Regions from separate parts of the Rhizobium sp. PAMB 3174 genome, predicted to be linked through region 1. Evidence: predicted binding sites of a transcription regulator. Region 1 holds the regulator's gene; each other region holds the start of a gene.

Region 1 (8,018 bases):
TTCTGCGCATGCAGGCGGTTTTCCGCCTCATCGAAGACAACAGACTGCGGTCCGTCGATCACGTCGTCGGTCACTTCCTCGCCACGATGCGCCGGCAGGCAATGCATGAACAACGCATCGTCCTTCGCCCGGCCCATCAGCTGCTTGTTGACCTGGAAGGGCTGGAAGATGTTGTGGCCGCGTGCCTTGTGCTCCTGGTTCATCGAGACCCAGGTGTCGGTGACGACGCAGTCGGCGCCCGACACGGCCTTCTCGGCGTCGTGGCAGAGCATGATTTCGGCGCCTTCGTTGCGCGCCCAGTTCAGGAACTTGTCGTGCGGTTCGGAGCCCAGCGGCACGGCCATGTTCATGCGGTAGCCGAAGCGGGCAGCACCTTCCACGAAGGAATGCAGCACGTTGTTGCCGTCGCCGGTCCAGGCGATGGTCTTGCCGGCGACCGGCCCCTTGTGCTCCTCGAAGGTGAGCAGGTCGGCCATGATCTGGCAGGGATGCGTGTCGTCCGTCAGGCCGTTGATCACCGGCACCGTCGCATGCTCGGCAAGCTCGAGCAGGCGCTTGTGGTCGGTGGTGCGGATCATGATGGCGTCGACATAGCGCGACAGTACCTTTGCCGTGTCGCCGATCGTCTCGGCGCGGCCGAGCTGCATTTCGGTTCCCGACAGGAAGAGCGTCTCGCCGCCGAGCTGGCGCATGCCGACATCGAAGGAGACGCGCGTGCGGGTGGACGGCTTCTCGAAGATCATCGCCAGCATCTTGCCGGCAAGCGGCTTGTCAGCCGTTCCGTCCTTCGTCGCCACCTTGCGCGTGCGTGCGTCGTTCAGAATACCCCTGAGTTCCTCCGAGGAGACCGCGGAAAGATCGAGAAAATGCTTGGGAGCTGCCATGATAACCTGTCAGAATTCGCTTGGCCGCCTCAGGCGGACTTCTTGATATGAGCGGAATGAAGCGCCTCGGCGGCACGCTCGATGCGCGCCAGTCCTTCGCGGGCTTCTTCCGCGCTGACGATAAGCGGCGGCAGCAGGCGCACGACATTGTCGCCCGCAAGCACGCCGAGAACATGCTGCTCGCGCATTGCGGCAAGCAGCTCCGCGGACGGGATCTTTGCCTTGATGCCAAGCATCAGGCCTTCGCCGCGGAAATCCTCGATGACATCGGGATAGCGATCCTTCAGGGAAGCGAGCCCCTGGCGGAAGACGAGTGCCACGTCGCGCACATGTTCCAGGAAGCCATCGGCGAGGATGACGTCCAGGACGGCATTGCCGACGGCCATGGCCAGCGGGTTGCCGCCATAGGTCGAGCCATGCGTGCCAGCGACCATGCCCGAAGCGGCTTCCGCCGTCGCAAGGCAGGCGCCGAACGGAAAGCCGCCGCCGATACCCTTGGCGATCGCCATGATGTCCGGCGTGATGCCGGCCCACTCATAGGCGAAGAGCTTGCCGGTGCGGCCGACGCCGGTCTGCACCTCGTCGAAAATCAGCAGCAGGTCGTGCTCGTCGCAAATAGCACGCAAAGCCTGCAGGAATTCCTTGGACGCCGGACGGACACCGCCCTCGCCCTGCACGGGCTCGACGAGGATGGCCGCGGTCGCGTCCGTGATCGCAGCCTTGACGGCATCGAGGTCACCGAACGGCACCTGGTCGAAGCCGGGCGCCTTCGGGCCAAAACCTTCGAGATATTTCGCGTTGCCGCCGGCCGCGATCGTGCCGAGCGTACGGCCATGGAACGCGCCCTCGAAGGTGATGATGTGGAACTTGTCCGGATGCCCGTTGGCATACTGGTAGCGCCGGGCCGTCTTGATGGCGCATTCCAGCGCTTCGGCGCCCGAATTGGTGAAGAACACCTTTTCGGCAAAGGTCGCAGCGGAGAGGCGCGCGGCCATCTTTTCCTGGCCGGGGTTCTCGTAGACGTTCGACAGGTGCCAGACCTTGCCGGCCTGCGTCGTCAGCGCCTCGACCAGATGCGGATGCGCATGGCCAAGCGAATTCACGGCAACGCCGGCGGCGAAGTCGATGTAGCGCTGGCCGTCCTCGGTGACGAGCCAAATCCCCTCGCCTCGCTCGAAGCGCAGAGGTGCTCTTGCATAGGTATCGTAGAGCGGACCGTTCTGAGCCATGGCGCTGACCTTTCCTGGGCTTTGTTGGCTGGGCACAAATAAAAAAGACCGCCTTTTGGGCGGTTGCCGCACTATCATCATATAGGTCGCCGATGTCAACAAATCACCTGTAAAATCAGGCGATCGCGGCGGCCGCATCAAATTCGAAGGATGGCCTCGCATCCATCGCCAGGCAAAAAAGTGAAAAGAAGCAAGTTGGGGAAAACTGCGAAATCGAATCACGATGATTCCGGCGACTCTTGTCACGGAGTCAGGCTGGCACTAGGTTAAACGTGCATTAAGAATTTGCGCTTGGCGGAAAAAAGTCACCCGGCAGTACAAGAGGCGTACTCCGTCCCGGAGGAATTCGGGACACGGTGAAGGATTCTGCCATGCATTGGACTGCAGGCGGAGAAGACCCAATGAATTGGACAGACGAACGCGTTGAAAAGCTTAAGAAATTGTGGGCGGATGGGCTGAGCGCCAGCCAGATCGCCGCACAACTCGGTGGCGTCAGCCGCAATGCCGTCATCGGCAAGGTTCACCGTCTCAATCTTCCCGGACGCGCCAAGTCCGGCGGCGCATCCTCGGCTGCGCGCACGGTCAAGAGAGCCGTCACCGCCCCGAAGGCTCCGAACTACGCGGCCCGCGTCACGACCCGCTCCGTCACCCGTACGGCCGGCGCCACGGCTCTGAAGGAAGAAGTCGAGATCAACGCGATCCAGGAACTCCGATACGTTCCTGCGTCGAACGTCGTCGTGCCGATCTCCCGCCGCCTGGCCCTGACCGAACTGACCGAGCGCACCTGCAAGTGGCCGGTCGGCGATCCGCTGCAGGACGACTTCCACTTCTGCGGCTGCGAGTCCCCGGACACGTCGCCCTACTGCAACTATCACGCCCGCCTCGCCTATCAGCCGACCAGCAGCGACCGTCGTCGCGCGGCGGCCGCGAACTGATAGCTGCAGCGTCAATCGACTGACCATGATGAACGGGCCTTCGGGGCCCGTTTTTCGTTTCCGTATCCGCACTTTAGGCCAAATGAAAAACCCCGCCGACAATGGGCGGGGTTCTCAAAAACTCCGAGGTACGGACTGGCCGAAGCTCAGACTTCCATCGAGTAGCCGGCGCCGCGAACGGTGCGGATGACGTCCTGCATGTTGGAGAAGTTCAGCGCCTTGCGCAGACGTCCGACGTGCACGTCGACCGTACGCTCGTCGACATAAATGTCATGGCCCCAGACCCCATCCAGCAGCTGCGAGCGCGAAAACACGCGGCCCGGAGAGGCCATCAGGAACTCCAGAAGCCGGAACTCGGTCGGGCCGAGGCGGACCTCACGACTCTTGCGGTGGACGCGATGCGTCTCGCGGTCGAGCTCGATGTCGCCGCAGCGAAGGACGGCGGAGAGAACTTCCGGATGCGCGCGCCGCAGCATTGCGCGGACGCGAGCCATCAGTTCAGGCATCGAGAACGGCTTGACGACATAGTCGTCGGCGCCGGTCGAAAGGCCGCGAACCCGCTCGCTCTCCTCGCCACGTGCCGTCAGCATGATGATCGGCAGGCGCTCCGTTTCCGGGCGCATGCGCAGGCGACGGCAAAGCTCGATGCCGGGAACGCCCGGCAGCATCCAGTCGAGAAGCAGAAGGTCGGGCACGCGCTCCTTGAGGCGGATTTCCGCCTCGTCGCCGCGCATGATCGCCTCGACCTCGTAGCCCTCGGATTCCAGATTGTAGCGAAGAAGCTCGCTCAGAGCTTCCTCGTCTTCAACAACCGCTATTTTCGGGACCATTCACGGTTCTCCAACTTATCGAGCCGTCACTCGGACGTCACGCCCATGGTGGACGTGTTGTCGTCCTTCGGACGCTCGCCTTCCGGCTGGCTGCCGGTCGTCATGTAGTAGATCGTTTCGGCGATGTTCGTCGCGTGATCGCCAATGCGCTCGATGTTCTTGGCGCAGAAGAGAAGATGCGTGCAGGTGGTGATGTTGCGCGGATCTTCCATCATGTAGGTCAAGAGTTCGCGAAACAGCGAGGTGTGGATGGCATCGATCTCCTCGTCGCGGTCGCGGATCGACTTGGCCTTCTCCGCCGAGCGGCTGGTATAGACGTCAAGCACTTCCTTGAGCTGCACCGAGGCAAGCTCGGACAGATGCTCGAGGCCCCGGGCGAGCTTGCGCGGCACACCCGTGCCCTGCACGGCGATGACGCGCTTGCCGATGTTCTTGGCCAGGTCGCCGACGCGTTCGAGGTCGGCCGCGATGCGGATCGAACCCATGATTTCGCGCAGGTCTGCCGCAACCGGCTGACGACGGGCGATGGTGACGACGGCGGCGTCGCCGATTTCGCGCTCGCCAACGTCGAGGACGACGTCGTCGGAGATCAGCTTCTGGGCAAGCGCCAGGTCGCCGGTGACCAGCGCCTGCACGGATTCGCTGACCATCTGCTCGGCGAGACCACCCATTTCGGAGATCCGGCGCTGCAGGAACTTCAATTCATCGTCGTAGGCCGACATGAGATGCTGTTGTGTCGAGGGCATTTTGGTGTTCCCTGATATCTTGAGGCAGGCTTCAGCGCGGCTGCGGCTCAGCCGAAGCGACCGGTGACGTAGTCCTGCGTGCGGCTTTCCTTCGGAGACGTGAAGATCTTCGCGGTCTCGTCGAATTCAACCAGCTCGCCGAGATACATGAAGGCGGTCTGGCGCGAAACGCGGGCAGCCTGCTGCATGTTGTGCGTGACGATGACGATGGTGTAGTCGGCGCGCAGCTCGTCGATCAGTTCCTCGATCTTGGCGGTCGAGAGCGGGTCGAGAGCGGAGGCCGGTTCGTCGAGCAGGATGATCTCCGGCTTGACGGCAACGGTGCGGGCGATGCAGAGGCGCTGCTGCTGGCCGCCGGACAGGCTGAGGCCGCTGGCATGCAGCTTGTCCTTCACCTCGTTCCACAGGGCGGCGCGGGTCAGGGCAGCTTCCACCCGTTCGTCCATCTCGCTCTTATTGAGATTCTCGTACAGGCGGATGCCGAAGGAGATGTTCTCGTAGATCGACATCGGGAACGGGGTCGGCTTCTGGAACACCATGCCGACCTTGGTGCGCAGCAGGTTCAGGTCCTTCGACTTGTCGAGAATGTTCTCGCCGTCGATCAGCACCTCGCCCTCGGCGCGCTGCTTCGGATAAAGCTCGTAGATCCGGTTCAGGACACGCAGCAGGGTCGACTTGCCACAGCCCGACGGACCGATGAAGGCCGTGACGCTGCGCTCCGGCAGAGACAGGCTGATGTCCTTCAGGGCCTTGCTGTTGCCATAGTAGAAGTTGAGATTCTTGATCTCGATCTTCGTCTTTTCGGCGGCCTTCTGTGGGGCGACTTTGTCTAGGGAAAGCATCTGGCTCATCTGTCCTCTCTGCGTCCGGTCAGGCTACGGGAAATTACGCTCAAACCCAAGACGGTCATGGTTATGATCAATGCGCCGGTCCAGGCCAATTGCTGCCATTCTTCATAGGGGCTGAGGGCAAACTGGAAGATCGTCACCGGCAGGCTCGCCATCGGAGCATTGAGGTTGGAACTCCAGAACTGGTTGTTGAGCGCGGTAAATAGAAGCGGCGCCGTTTCGCCGGAGATGCGGGCGACGGCGAGCAGGATGCCCGTGACGATGCCCGACGAGGCGGCGCGGTAGGCGACCGAGCGGATGACGATCCAGCGCGGTGCGCCGATCGCCGTGCCGGCTTCACGCAGCGCGTTCGGCACGAGGCTCAGCATGTCCTCCGTCGTGCGCAGCACCACCGGGATGACCAGCACGGCGAGCGCGAAGGATCCGGCCAGCGCCGAGAAGTGGCCCATCGGGCGCACCACGATCTCGTAGATGAACAGGCCGACGACAATGGACGGTGCCGACAGCAGGATGTCGTTGATGAAGCGCACGACCATGGTCAGCTTGCTGAAGCGGCCGTACTCGGCCATGTAGGTGCCGGCCAGGATGCCGATCGGCGTGCCGACGAACATCGCGATGATGGTCACGATCAGGCTGCCGACGATGGCGTTCAGAAGACCGCCCTCCTCACCCGGAGGCGGAGTCATTTCGGTGAAGACCTGCAGGTTCAGACCGGCGGCGCCCTTGTAGACCAGCGCGCCGAGAATGAGCGCAAGCCAGATGATGCCGATGCCGGCGGCGACGACGCAGAGCGTCATCATCACGGTATTCTTGATCTTGCGACGGGGATAGATCGAGGACATCGGTCAGGCTCCCTTCTTGCTCTCGATGCGCATCAGCATGTAGCGCGCGATGGCAAGGATGATGAAGGTAATGATGAAGAGGATAAGGCCGAGAGCGATCAGCGAGGACGTGTACATTTCGCCATCCGCTTCGGTGAATTCGTTGGCGATCGTCGCCGAAATGGTCGTGCCCGGTGCGAAGAGCGAGGCGCTGATGCGGTGGGCGTTGCCGATGACGAAGGTGACGGCCATGGTTTCGCCCAGAGCGCGGCCGAGGCCGAGCATGACGCCGCCCATGATGCCAACGCGGGTATAGGGAACGACGACGTTCTTCATCACTTCCCAGGTGGTGCAGCCGATGCCGTAGGCGGATTCCTTCAGCACCGAGGGCACCGTGTCGAACACATCCTTGGTGATCGACGAGATGAACGGCAGGACCATGATCGCCAGGATCAGCGAGGAGGTCAGCAGGCCGATGCCGTAGGGCGGGCCGGCGAAAAGGCTGGAGAGGATCGGCACGTCGTGGAAAAGATCGATTACAAAGGGCTGAACCTTCGTCTGGATGAACGGTGCGAAAACGAACAGGCCCCAGATACCGTAGATGATCGACGGAATGCCGGCGAGTAGCTCGATGGCGATGCCGATCGGGCGGCGCAGCGGACGCGGGCAGAGCTCGGTCAGGAAGATGGCGATGCCAATGCCGATCGGCACGGCGATCAGGATGGCGATCGCGGAAGTGACGATCGTGCCGTAGATCGGAGCAGCGGCGCCGAAGTTTTCCTTCACCGGGTTCCAGCTTTCGGTGACAAGGAAGGAGAAGCCGAACTTGGAAAGAGCGTCCCACGATCCGATGAACAGCGAGGCCGCAACACCACCGAGAAGAAGGAGGACGATGACAGCGGATGCGCGGGAAACGGCATGGAAAACCGCATCGGTCAGAGCGAAGCGCCGGACGACCTTTTCGCGGCGACCTGCCATTTGTTGATCTGTGACTGCTGCCATCGACATGCGGCTATTCCCCTTCGCAGGCCTGGAACCGAAAGAAGAAGAGGGGCGAGAACTCGCCCCTCTTCATTCATGCATTACATTGCGGAGTAGAGCGGCTTGCCGTCAGAACCGACGACGTCCTTGGCCCACATTTCCTCAACGCTCTTGACGACGCTTTCCGGCATCGCGACGTAGTCGAGTTCGTCGGCCATCTTGCCGCCGTTCTTGTAGGACCAGTCGAAGAACTTCAGAGCCGAACCGGTCGCAGCAGCGTCTTCCGGCTGCTTGTAGACGAGGATCCAGGTAGCAGCCGTCATCGGCCAGGATTCAGCGCCCGGCTGGTTGGCGAGGATGACGCCGTAGCCCGGCTGCGAGTTCCAGTCAGCGTTGGCGGCAGCAGCAGCGAAGGCTTCAGCCGTCGGAGCAACCTTCTTGCCGTCCTTGTTGAGCATGTCGGCATAGGTCATCTTGTTCTGCTTGGCGTAAGCATACTCGACGTAGCCGATGGAGCCCGAGGTCTGCGCAACGTTGTTGGCAACGCCTTCGTTACCCTTGGCGCCGATGCCGACCGGCCATTCTACAGCCTTGTCCACGCCGATCTTTTCCTTCCAGTCGGCGGAAACGTCAGCGAGGTAGTAGGTGAAGTTGTAGGTGGTGCCCGAACCGTCCGAACGGTGAACGACGGCGATCGCCTGCGACGGCAGGGTGACGTCCGGGTTCAGCTTCTTGATGGCTTCG
Region 2 (8,018 bases), 1.6 Mb from region 1:
AGGTTGACCGTCGACATTTGCGAATATGGCTCACCGGTGGCGGCGGAAATCATGTCGCCGGTCTCGGTGTCATAAAGCGAGGAATAGAACAGTTCGGTCTGCGTTCCGGGACACATGGCCGCGCAGGTCTCTGCGTCCCGCTGAAAGGATGCGGGACTGGCATTGGACGAGATCGGGAAGAAGCCGCCGTCACAGGTCCTGACACACATGGTCTTCAATGGACTGCCAACTTCGAAACCGAGCGTGGGGCGGATCGCCGACGGCCAGAAGTGTTTCTTGTCCTCGCGTGGCGGGATGAAGGTCTCGACGGGCCGGCGTATGTCGGTGTCGCTGTCCGGGTCGGTGGAGGCGAGCGTTGGAAACGTGTCGCTCTGGCATCCGTTGGCGGCGATGGCGTCGAGGATTTTCTGTCGCTGCTCGCGCGTCGCTCCGCTTCGGTTGGAGATCGGCAAGCGGCCGGAGGCCATTTCATCACGTGCCTTTCGCATGCCGTCGATGGCCGACTGTTGGGCATTGCAGGCATCCTGGTTGGCGCCGCCGATGACGACGACGCTGCCCGACGAGCAGCCCATGTCCCTCAGCCGCTGGCGGGCGGCGCGGATTTCCTGGTCCTTGTCCAGCAAGGCGCGGCGAAGGGCTCGGGTCTGGATAGTGGTGCCGATGACTTCGGTGCCGGAGGTCAACTGCTGATACAGCGTCGTGCAAACCTCGTCCGACTGCGCCAGCGCCCGATCCGCCGTCGGCAAAGCCAGGCAGATTGACAGGATCATCAGGCCGAACTGGTTGGCTGCCACGTCGGAGGCCTCCGGTTTTTCAGGCGGGCGCCTATCTCACGCAGCCCATCCCATGCGCCCGCCGCAAGCAGAGGCGGACCTGATCTTTGCTGGCCATCATAATACAGGCGTGCGTTGCGGCAAGCTGACCAAAACGGGACAGCTTGCCCGCAGCAGTGTCATGGGTGCCCTCAGATCGGCTGCGATGCCTCGACGACGGAGAGGGCCGCCATGTTGACGACGCCGCGCGACGTCACCGAAGGCGACAGGATGTGCACGGGCAGGGCGGCGCCGAGCAGGATGGGGCCGACATGCAGGCCGTCCATCATTGTCTTGACCACGCCGAGCGTGATGTTGGCGGCGTCGAGGTTCGGGAACACGAGGAGATTGGCCTCTCCGGTCAACCGGCTTTGCGGCATGACGCGCTTGCGCAATGCTTCGGAAATGGCAGAATCGCCATGCATTTCGCCGTCGACTTCCAGGTCCGGCGCCTTTTCCTCCACCAGCGCCAGGGCGCGGCGCATCTTCGCCGAACTTTCCGAATCGCGCGAGCCGAAGTTGGAATGCGAGACAAGGGCGGCCTTCGGCGTAATGCCGAAGCGGCGGATTTCCTGGGCGGCCATGATGGTCATTTCCGCGATCTCTTCGGCCGACGGATTGTAGGTGACGTAGGTGTCGGTGAAGAAGGTGGCGCCGCGCTGCGAGATCAGCAGGCTGAGGCCGGAGAAGTCGAGCACGCCTTCCTTCTTGCCGATGATCTGGCGGATATCGCGCAGATGCCGGTCGTAGCGGCCTTCGAGACCGCAGATCTGCGCATCGGCTTCGCCGCGCTTGACCGCTAGCGCACCGATGACCGTCGGGTTGGTACGCACGATCGTGCGGGCGGCTTCCGGGGTGACGCCGCGTCGGCCGACCAGCGCGAAATAATCGTCGACATATTCGCGGAAGCGCGGATCGTCTTCCGGGTTGACCACGTCGAAATCGGTATGGGGCCTGATCTTCAGGCCGTAGCGCTTCAGGCGCATTTCGAGGATCTGCGGACGACCGATCAGGATCGGCCGGGCAATGCCTTCCTCGAGCAGGATCTGGGCGGCGCGCAGTACGCGCTCGTCTTCGCCTTCGGAGAAGATCACACGCTTGCGTTCGGCGCTCTTGGCGGCCGCGAAGATCGGCTTCATCAGGAAGCCGGAGCGGAACACGAAACGGTTCAACTGGTCGAGATAGGCGTCGAAATCGGTGATGGGCCGGCTCGCGACGCCGCTTTCTTCGGCCGCCTTCGCGACAGCCGGCGCGATGCGCAGGATCAGCCGCGGGTCGAAGGGCGACGGGATGAGGTATGTCGGGCCGAAGACCGGTGTCTCGCCGGAATAGGCGCGAGCCGCCACGTCGGACACTTCCTCGCGGGCAAGCGCCGCGATCGCCCGCACGGCGGCGAGCTTCATCTCTTCGTTGATGGTCGTTGCGCCGCAATCGAGCGCACCACGGAAGATGTAAGGGAAACAGAGGACGTTGTTGACCTGGTTCGGGAAGTCCGATCGCCCGGTGCAGATCATCGCGTCGGGACGCGCCTCGCGGGCGAGGTCCGGCATGATTTCCGGCGTCGGATTGGCGAGCGCCATGATCAGCGGCTTTTCGGCCATCTGGGCCAGGAGTTCGGGATTCAGGACGCCCGCGGCGGACAGACCGAGGAAGACATCGGCGTCGGCAATGGAATCGGCCAGCACGCGCTTGTCGCTCTTCTGCGCATAGATCGACTTCCAGCGGTCCATCAGGACCTCGCGGCCTTCGTAGACCAGCCCCTCGATGTCGTGGACCCAGATGTTCTCGCGCTTGGCGCCGAGGCTGACGAGCAGGTTGAGGCAGGCGAGCGCCGCCGCACCCGCGCCGGATGCGACGATCTTGACCTTGTCGATTTCCTTGCCGGCAAGTTCAAGACCGTTCAGCACTGCCGCGGCGACGATGATCGCGGTGCCGTGCTGGTCGTCGTGGAACACCGGAATGTTCATGCGTTGGCGCAGCTGCTGCTCGACCTCGAAGCATTCGGGCGCCTTGATGTCTTCAAGGTTGATGCCGCCGAATGTCGGTTCGAGTGCGGAAATCGTGCTCACCATGCCGTCGACGGTCGGTTCATCCACTTCGATGTCGAAGACATCGATGTCGGCGAATTTCTTGAAAAGCACGGCCTTGCCTTCCATGACCGGCTTGGAGGCCAGTGGGCCGATATTGCCGAGGCCAAGGACGGCGGTGCCGTTGGAAATCACGCCGACGAGGTTGGCGCGCGAGGTGTAGTCGGCAGCCATCTCCGGATTGTCGCGGATGGCAAGGCAGGGTGCGGCGACGCCGGGTGAATAGGCGAGCGCCAGGTCGCGCTGGTTGCCGAGCGGCTTGGTCGCCTGGATCTCGAGTTTCCCGGGCGAAGGATAGCGGTGATAGAAGAGGGCCTGTTCGTCCAGATCGCCGCTGCGCGGGCCAGTGGTGTTGTTCGGCTTTTCTGGAGCGTTCATCCCATGCTTCTCCGTCTTTTGTGGCGCTTTGCCGATGGCTGTTACATCAAACCGTCAACCGGCGGTATCCAAAATATCGTCCCAGCGGCAATATTGCGCGCATTTTCGGTCTGCATGACGCCTGCCGGGGCCGTTGTCATCTTCCTGAAACAAGACTCTGTTTTTGACAGTCATAATTGGAGTGAACCAGTCGAACGGTGGATGACAAGATGGAAACCAGACGTTTCAGGACCCTTTTCATTTCGGACGTGCACCTCGGCTCGAAGGCTGCCAAGGCGGACTACCTCCTCGATTTCCTGCGCTATCACGAGGCCGAGACGATCGTGCTGGTCGGCGACATCGTCGACGGTTGGCGGCTGAAGCGCAGCTGGTTCTGGCCGCAGAACTGCAACGACGTGGTCCAGAAGCTGTTGCGCAAGGCGCGCAAGGGCACGCGCATCATCTACATCCCCGGCAATCACGACGAATTCCTGCGCGATTTCCCCGGCATGCATTTCGGCGGTATCGAGGTCATGGAACGCGCCATCCACGAGGCCGCCGATGGCCGCAAATACCTGATCCTGCACGGTGACGAATTCGACGTCGTCGTCCGCAACATCCGCCTTCTCGCCTATCTCGGCGACTGGGCCTATGACGCGGCCATCCGGCTCAACATCGTGATCGCCGCCGTCCGCCGCCGCATCGGCCTGCCTTACTGGTCGTTTTCGGCCTGGGCCAAGCTGCAGGTCAAGCACGCCGTCAACTTCATCGGCGAGTTCCAGAAGTGCGTCGTCGATGAGGCCCGCCGCCACAATGTTGACGGCGTCATCTGCGGCCACATCCACCACGCGGTCATGGAAGACCTGGATGGCATCCGCTACATCAATACCGGTGACTGGGTGGAAAGCTGCACGGCCGTTGCCGAGCATGCCGACGGCACCTTTGAGCTGATCACCTGGCAACAGGTGACCGCCGAAGAACCTTCGCCGATCCAGCTTGCTCCGCCGCTGAAGCTGCGTTCCGACAAGGCGGCCTGAGGCCGGAGGCAGACTTCCGCTGCAGGAGGGGCCCGGGCCCTGTCCTGTCGGTGGCAACCACAGTGGCACGTTTGCAATGCGAGCGTTAAATTCCCGCGACATGGGGGACTGTCTCGACCGGCAGCCGTGACACTGGGCCTGCCGGAGGGTAAATAGGCAAGACTCAGTAATTCAATGAAGATTGGCGCATATTGTCAGCCGAAACGAGTACTCCTGCAGCCTTCGAATTCGAGACGCCCGGGGCGTCGGGCACCAGTCGGCTCGTGCTGACTGGTGACTGGCGCAATACGACGATCACCCCGGTCATCGACCCGTTGCGCGAACTTGCCGCCAAGGGGCTTCCCGAGGCTCTGGAGATCGATGTCGCCGGCCTCGGCAGCATCGATACGGCCGGAGCATGGCTTATCCGCCGGATCGAGATGAAGGCGCGCGAATCCGGTGCGCGCGTCAGTCTGACGGGGGAACGCGCCGGCCTGAAGGAACTGCTTGACGCGATCCCCGAGAAGGTTTCGGACGGAAAGGTGGCGCCGCGGCAGATGGCGCTTGCCGAGCGCATCTTTGCGCCCGTCGGCCGGTTGACCATCGCCTTCTGGAACGACTTCGAAGCGTCGATGTACATTCTCGGCTCCGCCGTACGCGGGGCGCAGATGAAGCTCGGGCGCGGCAGTGGCGTTTCGCCGGCGGCGATTGCCAACCAGGTCGACCGCATGGGCGTTCGGGCCATTCCGATCATCCTGCTGATGTCGTTCCTGATCGGTGCGATCATCGCCCAGCAGGGCGCTTTCCAGCTGCGCTATTTCGGCGCCGAGGTCTTCGTGGTCGATCTGGTCGGCATCCTGCAGCTGCGCGAAATCGGCGTACTGTTGACCGCGATCATGATCGCCGGCCGCTCGGGCAGCGCCATCACCGCGGAAATCGGCTCGATGAAGATGCGCGAGGAGATCGACGCGCTGAAGGTCATCGGGCTCAATCCGGTCGGCGTGCTGATCTTTCCGCGGCTGGTGGCGCTGACCATCGCCCTGCCGCTGCTGACCATCGTCGCCAATTTCGCGGCGCTCGGGGGGGCGGCGATCATCGCCTGGGTCTATTCCGGCATCACCTTCGAGGTGTTCCTGACGCGCCTGCGCGACGCCATCGACTATTCGACGATCATTTCCGGCATGGTGAAGGCACCGTTCATGGCGCTGATCGTCGGTGTGGTCGCCGCACTCGAGGGCATGAAGGTCGGCGGCAGCGCGGAATCGCTCGGCCAGCATGTGACCGCTTCCGTGGTCAAATCCATCTTCGTCGTCATTCTCGTGGACGGGCTTTTTGCCATGTTCTACGCAGCCATCGATTTCTGAGGGCGCGGGCATGGATCAGACCACACGAGATAAGGCGGGCGAGGGCGAGCGGGAGGTCATTCTTTCCGTGCGCGACCTGACCGTCGGATTCGGCGAAAAGCTGGTGCTCGACAACCTGAACCTCGATGTCTATCGCGGCGAGATCCTCGGTTTCGTCGGCGGCTCGGGTACCGGCAAGTCGGTGCTGATGCGCACGGTGCTGCGTCTCCTGCCGCGCCAGTCTGGAACGATCAGCATTCTCGGCAAGAACTACGACGAGCTGAACGAGAAGGAGCACTTCCAGCTCGACATGCGCCTCGGCGTCCTTTTCCAGCATGGCGCCCTGTTTTCGTCGCTGACGGTGAAGGAAAACATCCAGGTGCCGATGCGCGAATATCTGGATCTGCCGAAGGAGCTGATGGACGAACTCGCCTATCTGAAGATCCAGATGGTGGGCCTCGCGCCGGACGCCGCCGACAAGTATCCTTCGGAACTGTCGGGCGGCATGATCAAGCGCGCGGCGCTGGCGCGGGCCCTGGCGCTCGATCCGGACCTCGTCTTTCTCGACGAGCCGACCTCCGGTCTCGACCCGATCGGCGCTGCGGAATTCGACGAACTCATCGCCCGGCTGCGCGATACGCTGGGTTTGACCGTTTATATGGTAACACACGACCTCGATAGCCTGTTTTCCGTCTGCGACCGTATTGCGGTGCTTGGACAGAAGCGGGTATTGGTCGAGGGAACATTGGAAGACATGCTCTCGTTCGAGGACGACTGGGTGCAATCCTATTTCCGCGGCAAGCGGGCCCGCTCGATCGTCGGCCGGACATGAGCGCCATGTCGGTACAGTGGAAGGACTGAATGGAAACGAAAGCCAACTACACCATCGTCGGCATATTCACGCTGCTCATCATCGCGGCGGCGTTCGGCTTCGTCTACTGGATGTCCGGCTTCGGCGGCAAGGGGCCGACCGTGGAGCTGCTCGTGCGCATTCCCGGATCCGCCAACGGGCTGAGCGTCGGATCGCCGGTGCGCTTCAACGGGATTGCCATCGGCTCCGTGCGCGACCTCAGGATCGACAGCGACCCGCGCTTCACCGTCGCCTACACGGAAGTGCGCGCCGATGCGCCGGTCTATTCCAGCACCAAGGCGGTCCTGGAAATCCAGGGTCTGACGGGCGCTGCCTATATCGAGCTTTCGGGCGGCGACAAGTCGAACGATAACATCCTGCAGGAGGCGATGCGGACCGGCAAGCGCGCGGTCATCGTCGCCGACCAGTCGTCGGTGACCAACCTGCTGGCGACCGCCGACAAGATCCTCGATCGCGCCGACGATGCGATCGGCCAGTTGCAGGGCTTCATCAGCGATGCGCGCGCGCCGCTGACGCAGACGGTCAACAACGCCAAGACGTTTTCCGATGCGCTCGCCCGCAATGCCGACGGCATCGACAAGTTCCTGAAGAGCGTCTCGGCGCTCTCCGACAGCGTCACCGGGCTTTCCGGCCGGTTGGATTCGACGCTCGATGCGATCGAGAAGCTGGTCAAGGCGGTGGACGCCGAGCGGATCAACAACATTCTCGCCAATGCCGAAAAGGTCAGCAAGGACGTGGCCGATTCCTCCGGCGAGCTGAAATCCACCGTCCAGAGCTTCAAGACCACGGCGGAATCGATCAGCAAGGCCGGCGACAAGGCGGCCAACTTGCTCGACAATGCCGACAAGCTGATCGTCAAGATCGACCCGGCGAAGCTCGGCATGGCCGTCGACAACATCGCCGCCGCCGCCGCCGATGCGCGCGTGGCGATCGCCTCGTTCAAGAATGTCGGCGACACGGTCGACAAGCACCAGCAGGATATCGACGACACGATCCAGAACGTCACTGAAATGGCGAAGAAGCTGAATGCGGCCTCCAACCGCGTGGATGGCATTCTCGCTAAGGTCGACGGCATGGTCAGTTCGGACGACTCGCAGGGCATGTTCGCCCAGGCGAGCGAGACGCTGAAGTCGATCAAGACGCTGGCCGACAACCTGAATGCGCAGGTCGGGCCGATCGCCGCCAATCTCAACAAGTTCTCGTCCAGCGGTCTGCGTGACGTCGAGGGCCTGGTGGACGATGCGCGGCGCACGGTGAAGTCCCTTGAGGACACGATCAACAATCTTGACGACAATCCGCAGCGGCTCCTGTTCGGCGGCGGTGGTGTCAAGGAATATGACGGGCGTACCCGTCGCTGAGGAGTGGCTTAATGAGTGGAGTGGCAAGGTTGGCTATCATGCGCAAGGGAATGCCCGCACTGGCTGCCGGGGTGCTGGCAACGGTGCTGATGAGCGGCTGTTCCACGACGCCGCCAAGCGACACGTTCGATCTGGCCGCTCCCGTCGTTTCCACCGATCGCTCCGCCCAGCGCC
Region 3 (8,018 bases), 1.6 Mb from region 1:
AATCCGGATTCGGCGCCGAGCGTGTGATCGACAGACGGCCGCCATCATCCTTCAGGGCAGCGCGAAACTTCTGCTTCGCTTCGAAGATCAGATCGTCGATCCAGAACATCAGGTCGCCGGCGCTGCTGTCTTCCACGCGCTTGCCGTCCTTGATGGCCAGCAGCGGCGTGTTACCGGCGGAGGTGAAGACGACCCAGGCAAAGCCGAGATCACTCCATATCGAACGAACGGTAGGATCGGCGGCAAGAAGGTCAGCGCTGTTGGGCGCGCGCAAATAGTCGACGGTCCGGTCGGAATAGGAGAGTTCGGCCTGCAGCTTGGCGACCTGATCGATCTGATGCTGGAATTCCTGCTGCACCAGCTTGCGCTCGCTGGCGATCGCGAAGACCTCCGCCTGCTTGACCGAATAATCGAGGACCATGAAGCCCGCAGCCGCAAAGACACCCGCGATGACGGCACAGGCGAGATAGATGACCGGCACCATCCGGCTGCCCATCACGCTGGCACTTCGATACTGCATACTTGCCCCCTAGGCCACGTCCGGCGGAGGGAACATCATGCCCAACCACCTGATTGTGGACCAAACGTTAGCATGCAAGCAGCAACGAACGCTTAAACTGCAGAGTAAACAAACGCTAAAAGCACCACGAAATCAGCGGTCGCGGAACCGGTTGGTGATCGGATAGCGGCGGTCGCGGCCGAAGTTCTTCTTGGTGATCTTGACACCAGGGGCGGACTGCCGGCGCTTGTATTCGGCAATGTAGAGCAGATGCTCGACCCGATGCACGGTCGCCGCATCATGGCCACGCGCGACGATATCCTCGACCGACATCTCGCCCTCGACGAGGCATTCGAGAATGTCGTCGAGCACCGGATAAGGCGGCAACGAGTCCTGGTCCGTCTGGTCCGGCCGAAGCTCGGCGGACGGCGCCTTGTCGATGATGTTCTGCGGAATGACCTCGCCGGACGGTCCGAGGGCACCCGGCGGCACGTGCGCGTTGCGCCAGCGCGACAGCGCATAGACCTGCATCTTGTAGAGGTCCTTGATCGGATTGAACCCGCCGTTCATGTCGCCGTAGAGCGTGCAGTAGCCGACCGACATTTCCGACTTGTTGCCGGTCGTCACGACCATCGAGCCGAACTTGTTGGAGATCGCCATCAGGATCGTGCCGCGCGTGCGACTCTGCAGGTTCTCCTCGGTGATTCCGGCTTCTGTGTCCTCGAAGAGTTCGGAGAGCGCGGAGGTGAAACCTGTCACCGGCTCCTCGATCGGCACCGTATCATAGCGGCAGCCGAGCGCCAGCGCGCAGGCAGCCGCGTCTTTCAGCGAGTCCTGCGAGGTGTATCGATATGGCATCATCACGCAGCGCACCCGCTCTTCGCCGAGCGCATCGACGGCGATTGCCGCACAGATAGCCGAATCGATGCCGCCGGACAGGCCGAGGACGACGTTGCGGAAACCGTTCTTGTTCACGTAGTCGCGGAAACCCAGCATACAGGCACGGTAATCCGCCTCCTCCGGCTCCGGTATCTTGGACATCGGCCCGCCATCGCAGCGCCAGCCGTCCTCGCCAAGTCGCCAGGTGGTGACGGCGAGCGTTTCCTCGAACTGGCTCATCTGGAAGGCGAGCGTGTTGTCGGCGTTGAAGGCGAAGGAAGCGCCGTCGAATACGAGCTCGTCCTGGCCGCCAACCTGGTTCGCGTAGACAAGCGGCAAGCCGCTTTCGATCACCTGACGCAGCGCCACCTGGTGGCGGACGTCCAGCTTCTCGCGGTAATAGGGCGAGCCGTTGGGCACGAGCAGAATGTCGGCGCCAGCCTCGGCCAGCGTTTCGCAGACGCCCGCATCGTTCCAGATTTCCTCGCAGATCGGAATGCCGATGCGCACGCCCCGGAAATTGTAGGGCCCGGTGATGCTGCCTTCGGTGAAGACGCGCTTCTCGTCGAACTCGCCGTAGTTCGGCAGGTCGATCTTGTCGCGCACGGCAACGATCCTGCCACCGTCAAGAAGGGCTACCGAATTGTGCCGGCCCTTTTCACCTTGGCGCGGGAAGCCGATGACGACGCCCGGACCGCCATCGGCCGTGTCGGCCGCCAGCTCCTCAACCGCCTTCAGGCAGACCTTCAGGAACGCCGGCTTCAGCACCAGATCCTCGGGCGGATAGCCGGAGATGAAAAGCTCCGTCAACAGCAGAAGGTCCGCGCCCTGCGCCGCCGCGTCGGCACGGGCGGCACGGGCTTTTTGCAGGTTGCCGGCAATGTCGCCAAGCGTGGGATTGCCTTGCGCAATCGCAATTCGAATGAGCTTTGGATCGGGCGTTTCTGTCGTCATGAGCGACGTTTAGCGCGACTTGCGCCGGCCTGCAACGCGAGATCACCGGGCGCTTCGCATTTGCCGGTTTTGCCTGCTGTCCGAGCGGCAGCGCAACAGAATTGCCACGCACGAAATATTTCATTCATGCTCGGTTCAGGCGCCCTTCTGTAAGTATCGTGACAGTCGTATGACGCTTGCATGAAACTTTTGTGAAATCTGGAGATTTCCTTGGCCTATTTCATATCCGGTGCGCCTGCCCAGAATGCTTATCTTGACGCAGGCGGCACCGCTACCCGCCGCGGTCATCAGGCAACTGTTTTTGCATCGGCCCTGCTCGCGACACTGTTCCTGTCTTTCCTGACGGTCTTCGTCGTCGAATGGATCTCGCGCGGATCGCTGCCGGAAGCACTCTCCTATTTCGCAACCTTCGCCCAGCCGTCCTGGACCACCGTTGGCGTCGTCTTTCTTGCCTATCTGGCCGGTGACGCGCTGCTCGGCCGCGAGCACAAGGCTATCCTGATCTTCGCGCCTCTGCTGGTCGGCATGGCGGTCGTCAACTCGCAGAAGCAGCTCTATCTGTCCGATCCCTTCTACCCGTCCGACATGCTGTTCGGCCGGCAGATCATGGAACTGATGCCTGCACTCGTCAGCGACCGGCCGCTCACCGCAATCCTGCTTGCCGTGGGCACGATCGTCGTTGCCGCAGCGGTCATCGGCTCCTGGATTTTCGCCTGGCGCACCTTTCCGCGGCTTTCGGCTCGCCAGCGCATCCTGCGGCTTGCCGTCGCCCTGCCGCTGATCGCGGGCTTTGCCCACATGATGGACTACTCGAAGTTCTTCTGGCTGCGCGACCGCCTGCAGGCCGTGCCGATGATGTGGGACCAGAAGGAGAACTACAAGCACAACGGTTTCATCCTCGCCTTCCTCTTCAACGTGCCGATGGCCCACGTCGCCGCGCCCGCCGGCTACGGCCCGGATGCGATCGGTGCGATCCAGAAGGAGCCTGTGGGCCTCGCCGTGCCGGCCAACTACCGTCAGAAGCCTGACGTCATCGTGCTGATGAGTGAATCCTTCTGGGATCCGACCCGGCTCCCGAATGTGAAGCTCTCGCCCGATCCGATGCCCTTCATCCGTTCGATCCAGGGAGGACACGTCTTCTCGCCGGAATTCGGCGGCATGACGCCGAACATCGAGTTCGAGGCGCTGACCGGCTTCTCCAATGCCTTCCTGCCGTGGGGCAGCATTCCCTACCAGCAATATGTCCGCCGCCCCCTGCCCTCGCTCGCGACCTTCTTCAAGAGCGAAGGCTACACAACGCGCGCCATCCATCCCTTCCAGGAATGGTTCTGGAACCGCTCGAACGTCTACAAGGACTTCGGCTTCGACGAGTTCATGTCCGAGGACAAGATGCCGCCGATGGAAAAGCGCGGGATCTTCGCCTCCGACGAGTCGCTGATGAAGGAAATCATGCGCGAAGCCGACGAGGTCGAAGAACCCTTCTTCTTCTTCGCCGTCACCCTGCAGGGCCATGGCCCGTATGAGCCGCACCGCTACAAGGTCAACACGATCTCCGTCGATGGCAACATTCCGGAAGACGACCGCGAGCGCATCGCCACCTATGCCCAGGGAGTCAAGGAAGCGGACGACAGCCTCAAGCGTCTGACCGAATGGGCAAAGACGCGCGATCGCGAGACGATCATCGTCCTCTTCGGCGACCATCTGCCGCCGCTCGGAACCGCCTATGTCAGCGGTGGCTACATGGAGCAGCAGACAGCCCTGCGCCGCGCCCCCGCCGACCAGATGAAACGGGAGCACGAAACGCCGCTGCTGATCTGGTCGAGCAAGACCGGGCCGGTCAAGGACATCGGCACGATCAGCCCCGCACTGCTGCCCTATCGCATCCTCAAGCTCGCCGGCATGGAACATCCCTACTACACCGGCTTCCTTGGCGACGTGTCCAAGCACTACGACATCCTCGACCGCTACATGCTGGAACAGGCCTCCGGCAAGGATGTCTCCGGCTGGCAGCAGAAGAAGGGCGTGGCGCCGTTGATCCGCGATTACCGCTTCCTCCAGCATGACATAATGTTTGGCAAGGAATACGGTTTGAAGCGGTTCTTCCCCGAAAGGGGCGGTGCTATAGATATCGGCACCTGATCCACCGCGCCCATCGGCCATAGACGGTTGACACCATGAAACCGATCGACCTTGCCCAGAAACTGTTCGGCAAATCGCATGAGCAACTCGGCGAAACCGAACGACGGGTGCTCAAGCACATCAGCGAGCGTCGCACGCTTTCGACCGACACGAACGAAGCGTTCGACGCCGACAAGACCTTCGGCGAGCGGCTTGCCGACAACATTGCCACCTTCGGCGGCTCCTGGAGCTTCATCATCAGCTTCGGCGTCTTCATGGCCTTCTGGGTCATCGCCAACACCATCCTGCTCACCCGTGACGTCTTCGACCCCTATCCCTTCGTCTTCCTCAATCTGGTGCTCTCCATGCTGGCGGCCCTCCAGGCGCCGATCATCATGATGTCGCAGAACCGGCAGGCGGCCCGCGACCGTTTCGAGGCCGCAAAGGACTACGAGGTCAACCTGAAGGCCGAGCTGGAAGTGCTCGCCCTGCACCAGAAGATCGACATGCAGGTGCTCGGCGAGATCGCAAGGCTGCGCGAGGACGTCGCCCGCCTCACCCAGGCGCTCGACCGACGATCTGACGACGCGACCTTGCAGTAAGGAATATCACCCGGCGCTCGAGCCGGGAAACTGCGGCAGGCCGTCCTTGATCTCGTAATAGTCGCCCTTGTCGGCGCAATAGATGTGCCGCGTCAGAACAAGCGTCGTCGGCAAGTCGAATACGCCGGCGCCGACCGACGTGTAATCCCGACCTTCCCTTTTCCAGAACAGGAACGAGCCGCACACCCGGCAGAAGCCGCGGAGAATACCGGGTGTCGCCGAATACCACGTCACGCCATCCGCGCCATCAATCTCCAGTTCCTCGTCAGACACATTGATCGATGCCCAGAAGTGGCCCGACTGACGGCGGCACTGGCTGCAGTGGCAGGCGACGACCTTGCTGAGTTCGCCGTGCGCGCGAAACCGCACCGCGCCGCAAAGGCATCCGCCCGAATGGATCTGAAAGTCTGTCGACATTGCCGTAGTCTCCCCGCAAATGATGAAGGGCCAGCATCGCTGCCGGCCCTTCGAATGCAAGTTCAATCGACTGAAACGATCGATCAGCGCCGCTGATCAGCCGTTGACGACCATGCGCTTCTCGTCATGGGCTTCCTTCATGCGCTCGGCGAGAAGGAAGGCGAGCTCGAGAGCCTGGTCGGCGTTGAGACGCGGGTCGCAATGCGTGTGGTAACGGTCGGCAAGATCGTCGCCGGTCAGCGCGCGCGCCCCGCCGGTGCATTCCGTCACGTTCTTGCCGGTCATTTCGAAATGGACGCCGCCCGGATGGGTGCCTTCCGAACGATGGATCTGGAAGAAGCTTTCGACTTCCGACAGGACGCGTTCGAACGGACGGGTCTTGTAGCCGTTGAGCGTGATCGTGTTGCCGTGCATCGGATCGCAGGACCAGACGACCTTGCGGCCTTCCTTTTCGACGGCACGGATCAGGCGCGGCAGATTGTCGGCAACCTTGTCGTGGCCGAAGCGGCAGATCAGCGTCAGGCGGCCGGCCTCGTTGGCCGGGTTCAGGATGTCGATCAGCTCGATCAGTCCGTCGGCGGTCATCGACGGGCCGCACTTCAGGCCGATCGGGTTCTTGATGCCGCGGCAGAACTCGACATGCGCATGGTCGGGCTGACGGGTACGGTCGCCGATCCAGATCATATGGCCGGAGGTCGCGTACCAGTCGCCAGACGTGGAATCGACGCGGGTCAGCGCCTGTTCGTAGCCGAGCAGCAGCGCCTCATGGCTGGTGAAGAAATCCGTCTCGCGCAGAGAATGGTTGTTCTCGGACGTGATGCCGATCGCCCGCATGAATTCCATGGTCTCGGAAATGCGGTCGGCGAGCTTGCGGTAACGTTCCGCCTGCGGGCTGTCCTTGACGAAACCGAGCATCCACTGGTGAACGTTTTCCAGATTGGCGTAGCCGCCCATCGCGAAGGCGCGCAGCAGGTTGAGCGTCGCGGCCGACTGACGGTAGGCCATGATCTGGCGTTCCGGGCTCGGAATACGGGCTTCCGGCGTGAACTCGATGCCGTTGATGATGTCGCCGCGGTAGCTCGGCAGTTCCACGTCACCCTGCTTCTCGATGTTCGAGGAGCGCGGCTTGGCGAACTGGCCGGCAATGCGGCCGACCTTGACGACCGGCAGCTGCGCGCCGAAGGTCAGCACGACGGCCATCTGCAGGAAGGCGCGGAAAAAGTCGCGGATGTTGTCGGCGCCGTGTTCGGCAAAGCTTTCGGCGCAATCGCCGCCCTGCAGCAGGAAGCTGTCGCCATTGGCGACGCTTGCGAGCGCGGACTTCAGGCGACGCGCCTCGCCTGCGAATACCAGCGGCGGGTACGTGGCGAGCCGCTCCTCGGTCGCCTTGAGAACCGCCTGATCCGGATAGTCCGGCACCTGCTGGATGGGCTTGTTGCGCCAGCTGTCGGGTGTCCAAGTCTGTGCCATGTCAATCACCTACTCATGTTCCGGCCGATCGTCCGGACGTACGTCTTCTTCAAGTTGGCGGCTTATAGCGTCTGAACGGCCGCATGTATAGCGCCAATCGCCGGCAATACCTGCTGCTCCTGCGACAACAACCGGTGGCAACTGCGATCGATCAGGACGCGGGACGCCGGCACTTCCGTCGGCGTCTCCGACTGTATTGAAAAGGTCTTCAGACCCGCTCGCCGTTCCGGATCCGGTATGTCGGCGAATACATCGTCACCAGTTCCTCCGACGCCGTCGGATGCACGGCCATGGTGCGGTCGAAGTCGTCCTTCGTGCAGCCCGCCTTGAGCGTGATGCCGAGGAGCTGCGCCATTTCGCCTGCGTCGTGGCCGAGAATATGCGCGCCGACGACCTTCCGGTCCGCGGCATTGACGATCAGCTTCATCAGCGTCTTCTCCTGCCGCCCGGAGAGCGTCGCCTTCAGCGGCCGGAATTCCGCCCTGTAGACCTCGATCTCTTCAAAGGCCTTCGAGGCATCCTCCTCGCTGAAGCCGACGGTGCCGATCTCCGGCTGGGAGAACACGGCAGTCGCGATTAGATCATGATCCGGCGACGTCGGGTTGCCCTTGAACTCCGTCTCGATGAAGCACATCGCCTCGTGAATGGCGACCGGGGTCAGCTGTACCCGATCGGTGACATCGCCAAGCGCGAAAATGGATGAAACGTTCGTGCGGGAATATTCGTCGACGACGATCGCACCCTTCGAATTCGTCTCGACGCCAGCATTCTCCAGCCCGAGCGTCTTGGTATAGGGATCGCGGCCGAGCGCCAGCATCACCTGGTCGACATTCAGCACCTCGCCGCCCTTCAGCCGTGCGGCCCGGCCACCGCTCGACGTCTCGCGCACGTCCTCGATGACGTCTTGGCAGATGATGCGGATCCCCTTGGCTTCCATCGCCTCATGCAGCTTGCGGCGCAAATCCAAATCGAAGCGCGACAGGATTTCCTTGCCGCGGTAGACGAGCGTCGTTTCCACGCCGAGGCCGTGAAAGATGTTCGCGAACTCGACCGCGATATAGCCGCCACCGGCGACCAGG

What was found. Region 1 encodes PhoB, which activates phosphate uptake and scavenging genes when phosphate is short. Its sites were predicted from a motif close to TGTCATNNANCTGTCAT; they were not measured.
Region 2: a site for PhoB is predicted at 3,412-3,428, ahead of ACU5AY_RS06755 (UDP-2,3-diacylglucosamine diphosphatase). Genes of this name have one in related genera too.
Region 3: a site for PhoB is predicted at 2,491-2,507, ahead of ACU5AY_RS06730 (LTA synthase family protein). Genes of this name have one in related genera too.

The regions. Positions count from the first base shown of each region.
Region 1 covers NZ_CM128608.1:3,026,677-3,034,694, forward strand. The annotation lists gene argF (ornithine carbamoyltransferase) at 1-884, opposite strand, end outside; gene ACU5AY_RS14540 (acetylornithine transaminase) at 914-2,113, opposite strand; gene ACU5AY_RS14545 (GcrA family cell cycle regulator) at 2,515-3,048, shown strand; gene phoB (phosphate regulon transcriptional regulator PhoB) at 3,195-3,878, opposite strand; gene phoU (phosphate signaling complex protein PhoU) at 3,905-4,624, opposite strand; gene pstB (phosphate ABC transporter ATP-binding protein PstB) at 4,672-5,475, opposite strand; gene pstA (phosphate ABC transporter permease PstA) at 5,472-6,314, opposite strand; gene pstC (phosphate ABC transporter permease subunit PstC) at 6,318-7,271, opposite strand; gene pstS (phosphate ABC transporter substrate-binding protein PstS) at 7,376-8,018, opposite strand, start outside.
Region 2 covers NZ_CM128608.1:1,431,413-1,439,430, forward strand. The annotation lists gene ACU5AY_RS06745 (DUF2865 domain-containing protein) at 1-794, opposite strand, end outside; gene ACU5AY_RS06750 (NADP-dependent malic enzyme) at 965-3,277, opposite strand; gene ACU5AY_RS06755 (UDP-2,3-diacylglucosamine diphosphatase) at 3,487-4,293, shown strand; gene ACU5AY_RS06760 (ABC transporter permease) at 4,485-5,636, shown strand; gene ACU5AY_RS06765 (ABC transporter ATP-binding protein) at 5,647-6,447, shown strand; gene ACU5AY_RS06770 (MlaD family protein) at 6,477-7,844, shown strand; gene ACU5AY_RS06775 (ABC-type transport auxiliary lipoprotein family protein) at 7,883-8,018, shown strand, end outside.
Region 3 covers NZ_CM128608.1:1,422,104-1,430,121, reverse strand. The annotation lists gene ACU5AY_RS06740 (GGDEF domain-containing protein) at 1-520, opposite strand, end outside; gene ACU5AY_RS06735 (NAD+ synthase) at 653-2,332, opposite strand; gene ACU5AY_RS06730 (LTA synthase family protein) at 2,543-4,471, shown strand; gene ACU5AY_RS06725 (DUF1003 domain-containing protein) at 4,507-5,052, shown strand; gene ACU5AY_RS06720 (GFA family protein) at 5,059-5,469, opposite strand; gene ACU5AY_RS06715 (class II 3-deoxy-7-phosphoheptulonate synthase) at 5,566-6,939, opposite strand; gene gor (glutathione-disulfide reductase) at 7,148-8,018, opposite strand, start outside.